4 regions of the Arthrobacter sp. 2MCAF15 genome follow, and region 2 is predicted to be linked to each of the others. Evidence: riboswitches for the same ligand, from Rfam matches in the RefSeq annotation. Region 2 holds a riboswitch; each other region holds the start of a gene.

Region 1 (3,504 bases), on a different contig from region 2:
GCGCGCGAGCCCTCACCGTCCTGTCCGTAGGGCAGACGGTCATTAACCCGGCTGAGCTGGTCCCGTAAAGCGCTTCGGCGCGGGGTTCGGCCTGGCCCAGAGGTGTATGTCCAGAGGTGTATGTACTGCGGAAGTGGCCCCTGACCACGTGCCGCACAGCTGCGGACAGTCATCGGCAGCATTCAGGGAATCGCCCTCTCGCAACGAACGGCAGTCCAATGGATCAGGCAACCCTCGTTGGCTTCGCATTCGGCTATCTGGCAACCCTCATCGTCGTTTTCATCTTGTGTTTGCCCTTCACCACCGGATTGGTGCTGCTCATGCTCCTGGCCGGCGCCGTGCGGCTCATCCTCTTCCTGGCGACCGCCCTGACCGTCGGGCTGATCGGGTTATTCAAGAGCGCCCGCAGCAGCCTGCGCAGGAGCACCCACGGGGCCCGGCACGGTTCCGACCTCATCACGCACTGACCGGAGAATCGGCGACGGGGCGCGCACACTGCGTCCGGGCCGGCCGGTGCCGGCGCCTCAGCCCAGTGCGTCCGCGGGAACAGCCGGGCACCGCCGGAAAGAGGCCGGATTGAACGCCGGGAGCATGAAGGTTGCCAACACGGCGTCGAGCATTTCCGGGGCCCAGGTGCTGTTCTCCCCGAGGGTCGCGCACACGCCCAGGACCACGGGGGTGCCGTCCGCGCGGCGCCGGATCTGGACCTGCGCGGGCCCGGTCAGCCCGAGGGTTCGGACGGCGGCCAGCCCCAGCTTCCGCACGTCCCCGGCCTGGCCCGCCGGTACCCTGCGGCTGACCTCGTCGCTGCCGGCTCGTCCATACGGAGTTTTCGTCTTCTCGAGAACCACGGCCACAGGCGCCATCGCGTTGCGCGCCGGAGTGCCGAACACCAGGCACACGTAGTCGGCGCCCGGGATGAACTCCTGGACAATTTGCCCGGCCGGCATGTTCCTCCAGCTCACGGTGGCGGTTCCGGCCAGCACGTGGACACCGTGGGAGCCTTTGAAGACCCTCGGCTTGATGACCACGGGGCCGCTGAGGCCGGCGAGCGATGCCGGCGCGGCGGCGAGGTCGCCCGGGACCCCGAACCGGGGCACCGGAATGCCGGCTGCCTGCAGCGCCCAGGTGGTGAACAGTTGATCATTGGCCAGGGCCACCGCCGCAGGGTCGCCCACGATGATCCGCACGTCCTGGGCGAATCCGCCACGGGCCGCGGCCAGGACCGGAAGCTCCACGGTGAGCGTCGGAATGATGAGGTTGATGGCTTCCCGGTCAACCAGCCGGCGCAGGTCCAGGATCATGTCCGGGTCCGTCGCCGGCAGGAGCCTCACCGCCGCGGTGGCGGGAACGTCTCCGTCCTGGCGGGTGTCGGCACGGGCGTCGGAGCCCAGATACGGAAGGCCGCGGGCTTCGAGCTGGGCCGCGACGGTCCGGCCGGCAGCGCTTGCTATCCCGGTAACCAGTATTCGCGGGCCCACGATCGCTCCATTCCGGCGTCCCCGGCAGGGCCGCGGCTGCGGCTCCGGCGGTTCCAGCCACCGATTTGCTGACAACTTATGAGTAGAAAGACGGTTCGATTGGGGGACGGCTTGATTCACGGACTGGGCGAATCAGCTGCTCCGGCCGACGCGTCAGACCTGTCCTCCTAGTAGACGGCGAATGGTCCCGGCCAGCACGAGTGGGCGGTACCCGAAACTGGAGCCCGCTACTACTTGTCCGGGTGGTCCGGAGTGCCCCATTTGATCCACCAGCCGGAGCCGGCCGGCGCTTCCCCGTGGTCAGGGTCCGGTTACGGAACATGACGACGGCGGCGGTGCGGGCCGGCGTCGCAGGTGTTACGTTTTTGGGGAGTAATGAGAACCGGCGCCAAGCCCTGACTGGCCGGTCGGCAACCCTCCCTTTCGCGGCGGGGTGCCTCAGGTGAATACTCGGCATATCGACCATTCGAGCTGCAAGCGTGAAGAGGAGATCCGTCGTGCCCGACACGTCCACCCCTGCCATACCCAGTACTACCGCTGCCCCCAATGCAGCCCCCAGCGCCCCCAGCGCCGGCGAGGAAAAGCTCGCCTACCGCCTCTTCACGGGGGCCGATGACCGCGCCTTCTGCGAGCGGGTGTCGGCAGCCCTGGCCGAGGGCTATGTGCTGCACGGAAGCCCGGCCGCCAGCTTCAACGGCAGCACCGTGATCGTGGCGCAGGCGGTGGTCCTGCCGGCCGCGATTGCGAGCGCGGACGCCGCCGTGGCCAATGCAGTCGATGAGCTCGACGCCGACGAGTTTGGCGCCGATGAAGCATTCGAGGGCCACGCGTGAGCTACGCCGGAGACCTCAGCCCGCAGGAGGCGTGGGCGAAGCTGGAGGCCGGAGCCATTCTGGTGGATGTCCGGACCGAGGACGAATGGGCCCACATCGGCATCCCGGACACTGCGTCCGCAGGCGAAAAGCCGAACGATCCGCTCTTCATCCAGTGGAATGTCGCCGGGGGCGCCCCGAACCCGCTCTTCGTGGAGCAGCTGAGGCGGCAGGCACCGGAGGACACCGGCGTCGAACTGGTGTTCCTGTGCCGCTCCGGCGCCCGGTCGATCGCCGCCGCGACGGCCGCGACGGCCGCCGGCTACACCGCGTACAACGTTCTTGAGGGCTTCGAAGGCGAGACCGACCGCTTTGGCGAACGCACCGTCAACGGCTGGAAGAACCGCGGCCTGCCCACCAACCTTGGAAAGATTTAAGTGACTTTCAACCCCGACGCCGCCAGCTGGGCCGCCGACACGCAGGCTGTCCGCGGCGGCCTTGACCGCACCGGATTCCAGGAAACCACCGAGCCGATCTTCCTCAACTCGGGGTTCGTCTACGAGTCCGCCGCCGCCGCCGAGCGCGCCTTCACCGGCGAGGACGAGCGATTCGTCTACTCCCGCTACGGCAACCCGTCCGTCGCCACCTTCCAGGAGCGGCTCCGGCTGCTCGAGGGAACGGAGGCATGTTTTGCGACGGCGTCCGGCATGTCCGCCGTCTTCACCGCTCTCGGTGCGCTGTTGGCGGCCGGCGACCGCGTGGTCGCCGCCCGCTCGCTGTTCGGCTCGTGCTTTGTGATCCTCAACGAGATCCTGCCGCGCTGGGGTGTCGAGACGGTCTTCGTGGACGGCCCGGACCTGGAGCAGTGGGAATCTGCTCTGTCAGAGCCGACTACGGCGGTGTTCTTCGAGTCGCCGTCGAACCCCATGCAGGAACTCGTAGACATCGCCGCCGTGAGCCAGCTGGCGCACGCGGCGGGCGCCACGGTGGTGGTCGACAACGTCTTCGCCACACCGCTGCTGCAGCGTTGCGGGGACCTCGGCGCTGACGTGATCGTCTACTCGGGCACCAAACACATCGACGGCCAGGGACGCGTGCTCGGCGGGGCGATCCTGGGGACCAAGGAATTTATTGACGGTCCCGTCAAGCAGCTCATGCGGCACACCGGCCCTGCGCTCTCCGCGTTCAACGCCTGGGTGCTCACCAAGGGC
Region 2 (3,504 bases):
ACTTCCTCACCGAACACTGGCCGGCCGGTGTGCGCGGAACCTCGGCGTTCCGAAGGATCGGCTTCGACTTCGCCCGGCCCGGCAAGGACCTCCTGCAGGGCCTGGGGCTCGCCGCGCTCATCGGCATTCCGTCCCTCGGGCTCTACGCCGCCGGCCGGGCGCTGGGGATCACGACGTCGATCATCCCCAGCGCCCTGGACGCGTACTGGTGGACCGTGCCGGTGCTGGTCCTGTCCGCGATCCGGCACGCGGTGGTCGAGGAAGTCATTGTGGTGGCGTATCTGCTGGACCGGCTCGGGAAACTGGGCTGGAGCGTGCCGGCGGCAGTCATCGCCAGTGCCCTGCTCCGCGGCAGCTACCACCTGTACCAGGGGTTCGGGCCGTTCATCGGCAACGCAATAATGGGCGTCATCTTCGCGTTGTTCTACATCCGGACCAAACGGGTGATGCCGCTCGTGATCGCGCACGCCATCCTGGACACCGTTGCGTTCGTGGGGTTCAGCCTGTTCGGCAAGGCCGTGGGCCTGGGCTGAGGGGTTGTTCTGGACGACGGGCGTTAAATAATCTCGGCCGCCATCTCCTGGGTGACATCGTTGGCACCTAGGGGATGGCGGCCGAAGCGTGGGGCGGGTGGAGCGTTAGATCGTGACCGCTCCGGAGGCGGTCTCGAAGGTGACCGAGAGGATGCCGGGCGTGCCGTGCGGTGCGATCCAGTTCACTGCGACGTCTTCCAGCGGCTTTTCAACCGGCTCGCCCAGCCATTCCGTCACGCGCGCTGCCGAACCGGCAATGGTCAGCGCGGACATCTTGACCTCGCTCGCGTAGGCGTTGGACGGGTGCAGTCCCGGGTCGCCCTCCCACTTGAGCATGTAGGGCACCTGGGGGTCGGCGATGAGCCCCAGGATGCCGATCTGCTTCCAGACCAGTTCACGGCCGTCCGGAAACTTCCGGTTGCCGTTCACGGCCGCGCGGCCGAGCCGCTCCTCGAACGGGGCGAGATCGTCAACTTCGACGCACCACCCCATCCAGCCGCCGCCCGCTTCGGAGCGTGCCCGGACAGCCTGGCCAAAGGGGGCCTTGTCCGACGCCGGGTGGTTCAGGACCTCCACGACTTCCAGGTACTTGTGTCCCGCGAGCGGGATAATCATGTTGCGTGTCCCGAAACGGGGGTGCACTCCACCCTTCACGGCTTCGACGCCGAGGGCAGACGCAATACGTTCAGTGGTGGCTGCCAAGCCATCGTGTTCACAGGCGTAAGAGACGTGATCCATGCGCATGCCCTCATCTTGGCACTTTGTGATGGACCTCTCAGCTTAGGCTCACCTTACCGTCGTGGGATGTCCAGTGCTACCTGCCGTTGCATCCCGAGAGGCATCCTGGACCGGCGCCTTCATCTTCGTCACAAAGCTATCCAGCGCTCCGCCGCCATTCCTACACTGAAGCAAGGTCATGAGTGCCAGCGCAAAGCCCCGGTTTGCTGGCCGGCAACCCTCGTCTCGCGGTGGGGTGCCCCGGGTGAGGACCCGGCCGTCCGGCGCCCGCCGGAAGGCAAGCGCGGCGTCTGCGCCGGTACGAGCCGAAAGGCCCTGGCCGGTGCTGTGCCCAGTACCCTCAGGAGCGTCAATGTCCACTGCCTGGTCCTTTGAAACCCGCCAGATCCACGCCGGCCAGGAGGCCGACTCCGCCACCGGCGCGCGGTCCCTGCCGATCTACCAGACGACGTCGTTCGTGTTCCCTAGCGCCGAAAGCGCCGCGAACCGCTTTGCACTCGCCGAACTCGCGCCCATCTACACCCGGATCGGCAACCCCACCCAGGATGCCGTCGAACAGCGCGTGGCCAGCCTTGAGGGCGGCCTCGCGGCCCTGCTGCTCAGCTCCGGGCAGGCCGCCGAGACGTTTGCGATCCTCAACATCGCCGAGGCCGGGGACCACGTGGTGGCCAGCCCCAGCCTCTACGGCGGAACCTACAACCTGCTCGCCCACACGCTGAAGAAGTTCGGCATCTCCGTGACCTTTGTGGAGGACCCGGACAACCTGGACCACTGGCGGGACGCCGTCCAGCCCAACACCAAGCTGTTCTTTGGCGAAGTGGTCTCCAACCCGCGCCAGGACGTGCTGGACATCGAAGGCGTGTCCGGGGTGGCCCACGAGGCCGGCGTGCCCCTGATCGTCGACAACACACTCTCCACCCCGTACCTCATCCGTCCGATCGAGTGGGGCGCGGACATAGTGGTCCACTCCGCCACCAAGTACCTGGGCGGCCACGGCGCCGCGATCGCCGGGGTGATCGTGGATTCCGGCAAGTTCGACTTCGGCAAGGACCCCGCCCGGTTCCCGGGCTTCAACACGCCGGACCCCACCTACAACGGCCTGGTCTACGCCCGGGACCTCGGTGCGGACGGCGCACTGGGCGCCAACCTCTCCTACATCCTCAAGGCCCGCGTGCAGCTCCTGCGCGACCTCGGCTCTGCCGTGTCCCCGTTCAACGCTTTCCTCATTGCCCAGGGCATCGAAACGCTGAGCCTGCGCGTCGAACGGCACGTGGCCAACGCCACCAAGGTGGCGCAGTGGCTGGAGGCAAGGGACGACGTCGAATCGGTCGCCTACGCGGGGCTGCCGTCCAGCCCCTGGTATGAGCGTGGCCGCAAGTACGGGCCCAAGGGGACCGGCGCCGTCGTCGCCTTCAACCTCGCCGGGGGAGCGGATGCCGGCAAGCGGTTCGTCGATGCCCTCGAGCTGCACTCCCATGTCGCGAACATCGGCGATGTCCGCTCCCTGGTGATCCACCCGGCGTCCACCACGCACAGCCAGCTCTCGCCCGAGCAGCAGGAGATCGCCGGGGTCAATCCCGGGCTGGTGCGGCTCTCGGTGGGCCTGGAACACATCGATGACATCCTCGCGGACCTCGACGCCGGATTCCGCGCCGCCAAGGGCGCCTGACCGGGCGCTTTGGTAGCCGCCGGCCCCGAGTTCGCCGGAACCCGTCGCAGTCGCCGTAACCTTCCGGCGACTGGGCAGGCTTCCGGCGAACTCGGCGGGCTGGATCGACGTGGGCCTGGATCGATGTGGGGCTTGATCGACGTGGGAACCGCCGGGCTGTCACACGGGAGTCACAATCTTCGTCATTTCCGCACCCCGTTTCGTAGACTCGTACCAGGTCATGAGTGCCAGTGACAGCCCCGGCTTGCTGGCCGGCAACCCTCCATTTGCGGCGGGGTGCCCCGGGTGAAGACCTGGCCTGCCGGTCAGCTGACGGCAGGCAAGCGCGAAGATAGGTCCTCATTATGACGATTGCCGTCACCCGCAGTGGTGAATCCGTAACCCAGCCATCCCCGAACCCTGTTGCCGCCGCAGCGGCCTTGGATAGAACGCCGGAAGACAGGCCGGAAAGCAGGCCGATCCACGCTGCTTCCCCTGTGCCGGACGGCACGGTCCAGGATGGCACGGTTCAGGACGGCACAGTCCAGTACGTCAGGATCGGTGACCTGCAGCTTGAATCCGGGA
Region 3 (3,504 bases), on a different contig from region 2:
CGCAATGGCTGGCGCGGCGTCGGGCCCATCCCGTGGGAGCACGAACCCAACCGCGGCTTCCTGCGCTCGCTCTACTCGCTGGGCCGTGCGTCCGCGGCGATCGGCGAGGCCGAGGAGCCGGAGCGGATCGAGAAGTTCCTGAAGGATTCCGATCCCGGCGCGAAGGCGGCCATCGAAGCCGAAGGCTGACCTGGGGTTGAACCAACGACGGCGGGCTCCCACCATGAGGTGGGAGCCCGTCGTCGTTGAAGCTCAGATGTGGACTAGCTGGCTTTGGCCAGGCCCGTGCGGGCCATGGCGTCCGCGTACGCGGTGCGCATTTCGGCCAGGTACTCTTCCTGGCGGGCCGGGGTGCCGGCGAACGCGCGGCCGCTGAGCGAACGGACCTTGTAGGTCTTCAGGCCGCGGCGCCAGATCATGGGCACTTCGGTCTTGAGCAGCAGGTTGGCCAGGCGGTTGGCCTCGGTGCCGTGAGCGACGATCACGGAGGCGCGTGGCACGAGGGCCAGGAACTTCAGCAGCGGCTTGAGGCCCGCGGAAATCTGGTCCGGCGTGAACTTGCCGTTGGGCTCGCCCGGGACGTGCCACGGGTGGACGTTCCACGGCATGACGAATTCGGGGCGCAGGCCCAGCTTCCACTGGATGCCGAGCATGCGGGTGGCCGCCTCGTCATCGCCGGCGGTGATGAAGCCTGACGCATCCGCGGTGCCGATGTTCGAGTACAAGCTGATGATGCGGCACTCTTCGACATCGTGCATGGGGTCCACGTAGGGGACAGCGGTGCCAGCTTTGGTTGCCTGGAGGACGTCAAGGAGCTCGTTGACGGGGGCGACGCTAGGTTCGTACCGGCGGCTCAGAAGCTCTTCGCGGAAATTTTCGGTGGCCAGGGCTGTCATATGGTGCTGGGTCTCCTGCGGGATTGGCAAAGCTGCCACACCACCGCGGAGACGCCTGATTAAGGGCATGCTGAGCAACGGTGTGGTTTGAAAATGTGGTGTGGACCGATTCCTGGTCGATCCTTATCAGTCTATCAAGCCCCGCGAAATGCAGCGCCGGGTCCGGCCTGCCGTCCGGTGCTGCTACCAGAGCCGCTTGGTGGCGCGGCGGGCCCCTTCCCCTAGGGCCTCCAGCTTGGCGTAGGCGATTTGCGGGTGCACCCGGCCGCCCAGCCCGCAATCTGTGGAGGCAATCACATTTTCCCGCCCCACGAGGTCCGCGAACCGCACGATCCGGTCGGCCACGAGGTCCGGGTGTTCCACGACGTTGGTGGCGTGCGAAACGACGCCGGGGACGATTGCCTTCCCCTCGGGAAGCGTCGTGTCTTCCCAGACCCGCCACTCGTGCTCGTGCCGGACGTTGGCGGCCTCGAAGGAGTAGCTGCCGGCATTGATCTGCAGGACCGAGCCGACGATGTCCGCGAACGGGATGTCGGTGGTGTGGGGACCGTGCCAGGAGCCCCAGCAGACATGCAGCCGGATCTGCTCCTGCGGGAGGTCGCGCAGGGCCCAGTTCGTTGCCTCGACCCGGAGCTGGATGAACTTCAGGTAGTCCGCCAGGCTCGGCTCGGGGTTGATCTGGTCCCAGCTCTCGGCCAGGGACGGGTCGTCGAGCTGGACCGTCAGGCCGGCGTCGATGATGGCCCTGTACTCCTCCCGCATGGCGTCGGCGCAGGCGTAGAGGAGTTCCTCGTCGCTCCGGTAGTACTCGTTGGCCACGCGGGCGCACGACCCGGGGGAGAGGGAGGCGACGAACCCCTCGGCGAGGCCAGCCGCGGCCAGGCCGGTCTTCAGGTTGGCGATGTCCGAGGCCACGAGCGCCTGGCCCGTGTACGTCAGCGGTCCCGCGATCTTCGGCTGGGTGACGGCCTTGCGGTGGGCCAGGATCCCGGAGGAGGGGTCGTTGTAGGCTTCATCGAACTTCTGCCGGTCCCGGCGGTCGGGGAAGGACGTCAGGACGATGTGGCCCGGTGAGGAACGGTGCACCTTGGCGTCGGCCCAGCGGTCCACGTCGGTCGGTTGCAGGCCGCCGAGCCGGGAGAACGAGTAGTTCCACCAGGCGCCGTAGTCCACGGAGCTGGACATCGTATGCCCGTACTCGCCGTCGTTGGGGATGTCGATCCCCAGATCCTTCTGGCGCTGGACGACATCCACCACCGAGGTTTCGAGCAGGTCCAGGAATTCGGGCGAGATGCCGTCGGTCTCCTTGGCCTCGTTCGCCGCGATCAGCTCGGTGGTGCGGGGCAACGAACCGGCATGGGTGACGCGGATGCGGTCGGCGTTCGGGGTAACAGCGCTCCGGGTAACGGTTCTCGGGGAGATGGCGTTCTGGGACATTGCGCTCTTTCCTTTCCATCGGTCCTGGCGGTAGCACCGTTGCCGGCCACGGCTGCCGCGGCGAAGCGGGCCGTGTCCGGCAGGGTTGCTGCGGCGTCAACGGTCCAGGTCCCTCGGCCGCTCGGGATGGTTACTCCCACTCAATTCCACACCGGCTGCTCTTGCAAGTGGCGCCCGCAAGTCATGCCCTCTATGTGTCGGCCGCGACCTGGGTGGATGATGCAGCTATGAAGAAGAACGAATCCTCCGCTGCCGCCGTCGACGCCTTCGAAGGCGTGGCCGCAGACCTGGCCGGCGCGGGAGTAGCCCTGGGCCAGACCTTTGGCGCCCGGGCCCTGATGGTCAACAAGAAGGCCATGGCCTGCCTCAACGGAGACGCGATGGCCTTCAAGCTGGGCAGGGATTCGCCGTATCACACCGGCGCCCTCGAACTCCCGGGCGCGCGGCTCTTCGATCCCTCTGGCATGGGCCGGCCCTTCAAGGACTGGGTGGAAGTGCCGGCGGCGTCGGCGGGGGCGTGGCCATCGCTCGCGGAAGCCGCCTTGGCGTTCACCGCGGGCTAGCCGCCGCGTCCACACAAGGACCCAAAACGATACGGGCCACCGATTTCGGCTAAACTTGGGTGGTAAGAGCCCCGGAACTCTGGCGTTGGTAAAGAGCACAGCGGTAGATTCGGGGCATTCTCATGAACGGCGCTGAGCTGCGGTGATCACCTGGTGCATCAACCAGAGCTCGGCCCGAACGAATGGGGGAGGATCCCATGCCAGCAATCGTGATCGTCGGAGCCCAATGGGGCGACGAAGGCAAAGGTAAGGCCACTGACCTGCTTGGTGGCCGCGTTGACTACGTCGTCAAGCCCAACGGCGGCAACAACGCCGGGCACACCGTCGTCGTAGGCGGTGAGAAGTATGAGCTCAAGCTCCTTCCGGCCGGCATCCTGAGCCCGAACGCGATTCCGATCATCGGCAACGGCTGCGTGGTGAACCTGGAAGCCCTGTTCCAGGAGATCGACGGACTGGAAGCCCGCGGCGCGGACACCTCCAAGCTGCGCGTCTCCGCCAACGCTCACCTTGTGGCGCCCTACCACCAGGTCCTGGACAAGGTCACCGAGCGGTTCCTCGGCAGCCGCGCCATCGGCACCACCGGACGCGGCATCGGCCCGGCCTACATG
Region 4 (3,504 bases), on a different contig from region 2:
TGCCACGCCTGGGCAACCGTGACCACGTCGAAGGACTCCGGTTCAAGTCCGGTGTCTTCGGCGCGGCCTTCGACGGCGGTGACAGCCGGCAGGGTCCGGCGCAGCTGCCCGAGCATGTCGGCGGAGGGGTCAACGGCAACCGTGCGCAGTCCCCGGGCGACAAGCAGCGCGGTGAACTTGCCCGTGCCGGCGCCAATGTCTGCCGCGTCCCTGGCTCCCGCCGGGATCAGCCAGTTGGCCGAATCCTGCGGATAACCGGGGCGGACACGCTCATAGTGCTCCCCGCCGTCCTGGAAGCTCTGGCCGAGTTCCTGGCGCCGTTCACCGCGCAGTTTGGGACCGGTGTGCAGCTTTGATGCGCTGTGCAGTTTCGGTCCGCTGTGCAGTTTCGATGCGCTGGGCAGCTTGGGTTCGCCGCGTGGCACGTGCGATCTCCTTCGGAAAGGTCCTGCTTGTTGATTCGGATACCTTTCGAATTTACCGTACCCGCGCCGGGCCCTGATTCCGCCGTCCTGCTGGTCCACACGCCCAGCTCGACGCGGCTAGTCCAGGTTGCAGGGGGCGGCACCGGCGGTGCCGGGGGTGTTCGGCGCCCAGTGCGGGTAGGTGCGGGTGTCGTGGGCCGGTACCCAGCGGCCGGCATCCACCACGTAGTCCCAGCCGAGTCCGGTTTGCCGCAGTTGCTGCAGGCCGGCCAGCAGGCGCTCGGCATCCTCCAGCCGTGAGCCGAGGCCGAAGCTCGCGCGCAGGGAGCCGGCGGGCAGGCCGAGCCGCTTGAGCAGCGGGTGGGCGCAGAAGCGGCCGTCGCGCAGGCCAATGCCGTGTTCGGCCGACAGGTAGGCGGCCACCAGCCCGGCGTCGTAGCCTTCGACCGAGAAGTTCACGACGCCGATGGTGCCGGTCTGATCGCCCGCTTCGGAATCGGCAAAGATCCGGTGCACGGTCACGCCTTCGATGTCTTCGAGACCCTCGACCAGGAAGGACCGGATGGCGTCCTCGTGGGCCTGCCACTGCTCCGGGTCCAGTGCCGCGATGACCTGGGTGGCGCGGGCCAGGGCGGCGGCACCCAGGACGTTCGGCGAGCCGCCCTCGTGCCGGGCCGGTCCGGTGGTCCAGCTGACGGAGTCGAGCCGGGCGTCACGGACGGCGCCGCCGCCGGCCAGGTGCGGGGTGCCGGCGTCGAGCCAGTCCGTCCGTCCCACCAGCACGCCGGCGCCGAACGGGGCGTACAGCTTGTGCCCCGAGAAGGCGAGGTAGTCGACGTCGTCCGTTGCGATGTCGATCCGCCGGTGCGGGGCCAGCTGCGCGGCGTCGACGACGATTCTGGCGCCGTACTCGTGCGCCAGTGCGGCGAGGGTCCGGATTGGCAGGATCTCCCCGGTGACATTCGAGGCGCCGGTGACGGCGAGCAGGCTGACGCCGCCACGGGCGAGTTCGTCCCGGAGGCGGTCCACTGTGGCTGCGAGGGTGGGAGCGGCCACGACGCTGCGGTGCGGGACGTTCTGCCAGGGCAGGAGGTTGGCGTGGTGCTCGATGTCGAGATAGAGGACCTCGCCGGCGGGGCGGCCGTCGCGCAGCGGCAGGCAGCCGGCCAGCAGGTTCAGTGAATCGGTGGTGTTGCGCGTGAAGATCACGGAATCGTCCGCACGGCCGCCGACGAAGTCCCGCACAATGTCCCGGGCGTTCTCGTAGACGGAGGTGCTGATCTGCGATGCGTAGCCGGCGCCGCGGTGCACACTCGCGTAGTACGGCAGGATTTCGTTCAGGTAGGCCGAGACGACGGACAGGGCCGGTGCGGAGGCGCCGTAGTCGAGGTTGGCGTAGCGGGCGTAGCCGCCTGTGATCAGCGGGGCCTGGATTTCGGCCCCGGTGACGGCGGCCAGCGGCCGGGCCGCGACGGCACGCCGTCCGTCAGGGCGCGCAGCGTCTGAGCCGGCGTGGAATTCGGGGGCTGCGGGGAAAATGGCAGTTGTCATGGGACCTCACTCGACCAGGACCCCACATGGTGGGAATCCGCGCTTGCCGGGTCCGTTCCGGACCGGCCAGGTCGTCACCCGGGGCACCCCACCGCGAAAGGAGGGTTGCCGGCCAGCAAACCGGGGTTTAGCGCTGGCACTCGTGACCTGCATCGAGCGTAGGACATCAGTGCAGCCGGGGAAAAGGCGCCGGCGATTGTGAAGCGGATTATTACGGACCAGGGCTACGAAGCACGCGGATCCGCCGCCACACGCGCCAGGGGAGGCAAGGTGCGGGCGCCGGCGGGCTGGACACTTAGGCCGAACAGGGCCTCCAGTGCGGCCGCGTAGTCGTGCTGCCGGCCGTCCGCGGCCAGTTCCCGCGCGCGGACTGTTGGAAGGTGAAGCAGCCGGCGGACCATTCGGCGCATCGCCAGGTTCACATCCTCAGCCTGGGCGGCGCTGCCGTGTTGCCGCAGGGCGCGCTCCATTTCAGCTTCGAGGACCTGGTGGACGTGCCGGCGCAGGGCCACGATTGCGGCGTCGGCTGCACGCAGTTCCTCTCGCTTTTCGAAGCGGTGCGCCGCCTGCCGGACCATGGCGCGGGCGAGGCGGAGCGCCTCGGCGTCCGCCGGGGGAGCGGCGGATCCAACAGAGTCCAGGGTGATCAGCTCAACGCCCGGCAGATCCGCCACGCCGGGGTCGAAGTCATGGCTGGGAGCGAGGTCGATGACGGTGAGGGGATGGGCGGTGCCATCCCGCCAATCCGCCAGTTGGGCTGCCCGGATGCGCTTCTCCGTGCCGCTGCAGCCGATGATGATTTCTGCCCGCGCAACGGCGGCGGGCAGCTCCCGGTCCGTCAGCGGCGTGCCACCCCGGCTTGCCACAAACGCCTCCGCCCGGCCGGATTGGGAGAAGACGGAAATGGTGGGGCATCGTTTGCTCCTGAGAATCTCCGCCACGCACGCGGCGTAGGAGCCGGTGCCAAAGAGGACCACGGACGCATCTGCCAGGGACGGCTGTGCTCCTCCGGCGGTGGCCAAATCAAGGGCCACAGATGCTATGGACCTGCTGGCGCTGCCGAGCGCGGCCCGGGCCCCCACAGCCCTGCCGGTGCGGGACGCCTCCTGAAAAAGCCGGACCAGAAGCCCGCCCGCAGTACCCGCAGCCTGTGCTTCAGCCAGGGCGCGCCGGACCTGGCCCGCGACTTGGCGCTCGCCCACCACGACGGAATCCAGGCCGGCTGCAACGGCGAAGAGATGTTCCGCCGCCGACGCCCCGGTGAAGTGCTCGAACAGGCACGCAAGCCGCGCCGCGGGCAGGCTCGCGCAGAGGCGGACCGTACCCAGGGCCTCGGAACAGGCGGCAGCTACAAGGTCCCCGGACGCCACCTCGCAGTAAATCTCGAAGCGGCTGCAGGTGGACAAGACGACGGCCCCGGACACGGCGGAACTGCCGGCGAGCAGATGCTGGCCCAGTTCCGGGGAGACGGCGTGGAGCCTGGCGGCGGACTCTATGTCCAGGTCCCGGTACTTCGCAATGAGGACCA

What was found. Region 2 has a riboswitch for S-adenosylmethionine ahead of AB4089_RS11060 (bifunctional o-acetylhomoserine/o-acetylserine sulfhydrylase). Riboswitches for the same ligand answer to the same signal wherever they lie in the genome.
Region 1: linked by a shared signal. The riboswitch ahead of AB4089_RS12100 (DUF1737 domain-containing protein) and the one ahead of AB4089_RS11060 (bifunctional o-acetylhomoserine/o-acetylserine sulfhydrylase) in region 2 are both predicted to bind S-adenosylmethionine.
Region 3: linked by a shared signal. The riboswitch ahead of AB4089_RS04350 (cobalamin-independent methionine synthase II family protein) and the one ahead of AB4089_RS11060 (bifunctional o-acetylhomoserine/o-acetylserine sulfhydrylase) in region 2 are both predicted to bind S-adenosylmethionine.
Region 4: linked by a shared signal. The riboswitch ahead of AB4089_RS00910 (aminotransferase class V-fold PLP-dependent enzyme) and the one ahead of AB4089_RS11060 (bifunctional o-acetylhomoserine/o-acetylserine sulfhydrylase) in region 2 are both predicted to bind S-adenosylmethionine.

What each region holds. Positions count from the first base shown of each region.
Region 1 covers NZ_JBFRGZ010000009.1:25,769-29,272, reverse strand. The annotation lists gene AB4089_RS12110 (hypothetical protein) at 219-467, shown strand; gene AB4089_RS12105 (hypothetical protein) at 525-1,481, opposite strand; SAM riboswitch class IV at 1,853-1,967, shown strand; gene AB4089_RS12100 (DUF1737 domain-containing protein) at 2,003-2,314, shown strand; gene AB4089_RS12095 (rhodanese-like domain-containing protein) at 2,311-2,730, shown strand; gene AB4089_RS12090 (O-succinylhomoserine sulfhydrylase) at 2,731-3,504, shown strand, end outside.
Region 2 covers NZ_JBFRGZ010000008.1:121,901-125,404, forward strand. The annotation lists gene AB4089_RS11050 (CPBP family intramembrane glutamic endopeptidase) at 1-533, shown strand, start outside; gene AB4089_RS11055 (VOC family protein) at 639-1,277, opposite strand; SAM riboswitch class IV at 1,446-1,561, shown strand; gene AB4089_RS11060 (bifunctional o-acetylhomoserine/o-acetylserine sulfhydrylase) at 1,624-2,940, shown strand; SAM riboswitch class IV at 3,157-3,272, shown strand; gene metX (homoserine O-acetyltransferase MetX) at 3,285-3,504, shown strand, end outside.
Region 3 covers NZ_JBFRGZ010000003.1:147,335-150,838, reverse strand. The annotation lists gene AB4089_RS04360 (DUF3151 domain-containing protein) at 1-189, shown strand, start outside; gene AB4089_RS04355 (uracil-DNA glycosylase) at 264-896, opposite strand; gene AB4089_RS04350 (cobalamin-independent methionine synthase II family protein) at 1,080-2,333, opposite strand; SAM riboswitch class I at 2,346-2,466, opposite strand; gene AB4089_RS04345 (hypothetical protein) at 2,561-2,896, shown strand; gene AB4089_RS04340 (adenylosuccinate synthase) at 3,094-3,504, shown strand, end outside.
Region 4 covers NZ_JBFRGZ010000001.1:205,686-209,189, forward strand. The annotation lists gene AB4089_RS00905 (class I SAM-dependent methyltransferase) at 1-368, opposite strand, end outside; gene AB4089_RS00910 (aminotransferase class V-fold PLP-dependent enzyme) at 543-1,976, opposite strand; SAM riboswitch class IV at 2,011-2,124, opposite strand; gene AB4089_RS00915 (glutamyl-tRNA reductase) at 2,201-3,504, opposite strand, start outside.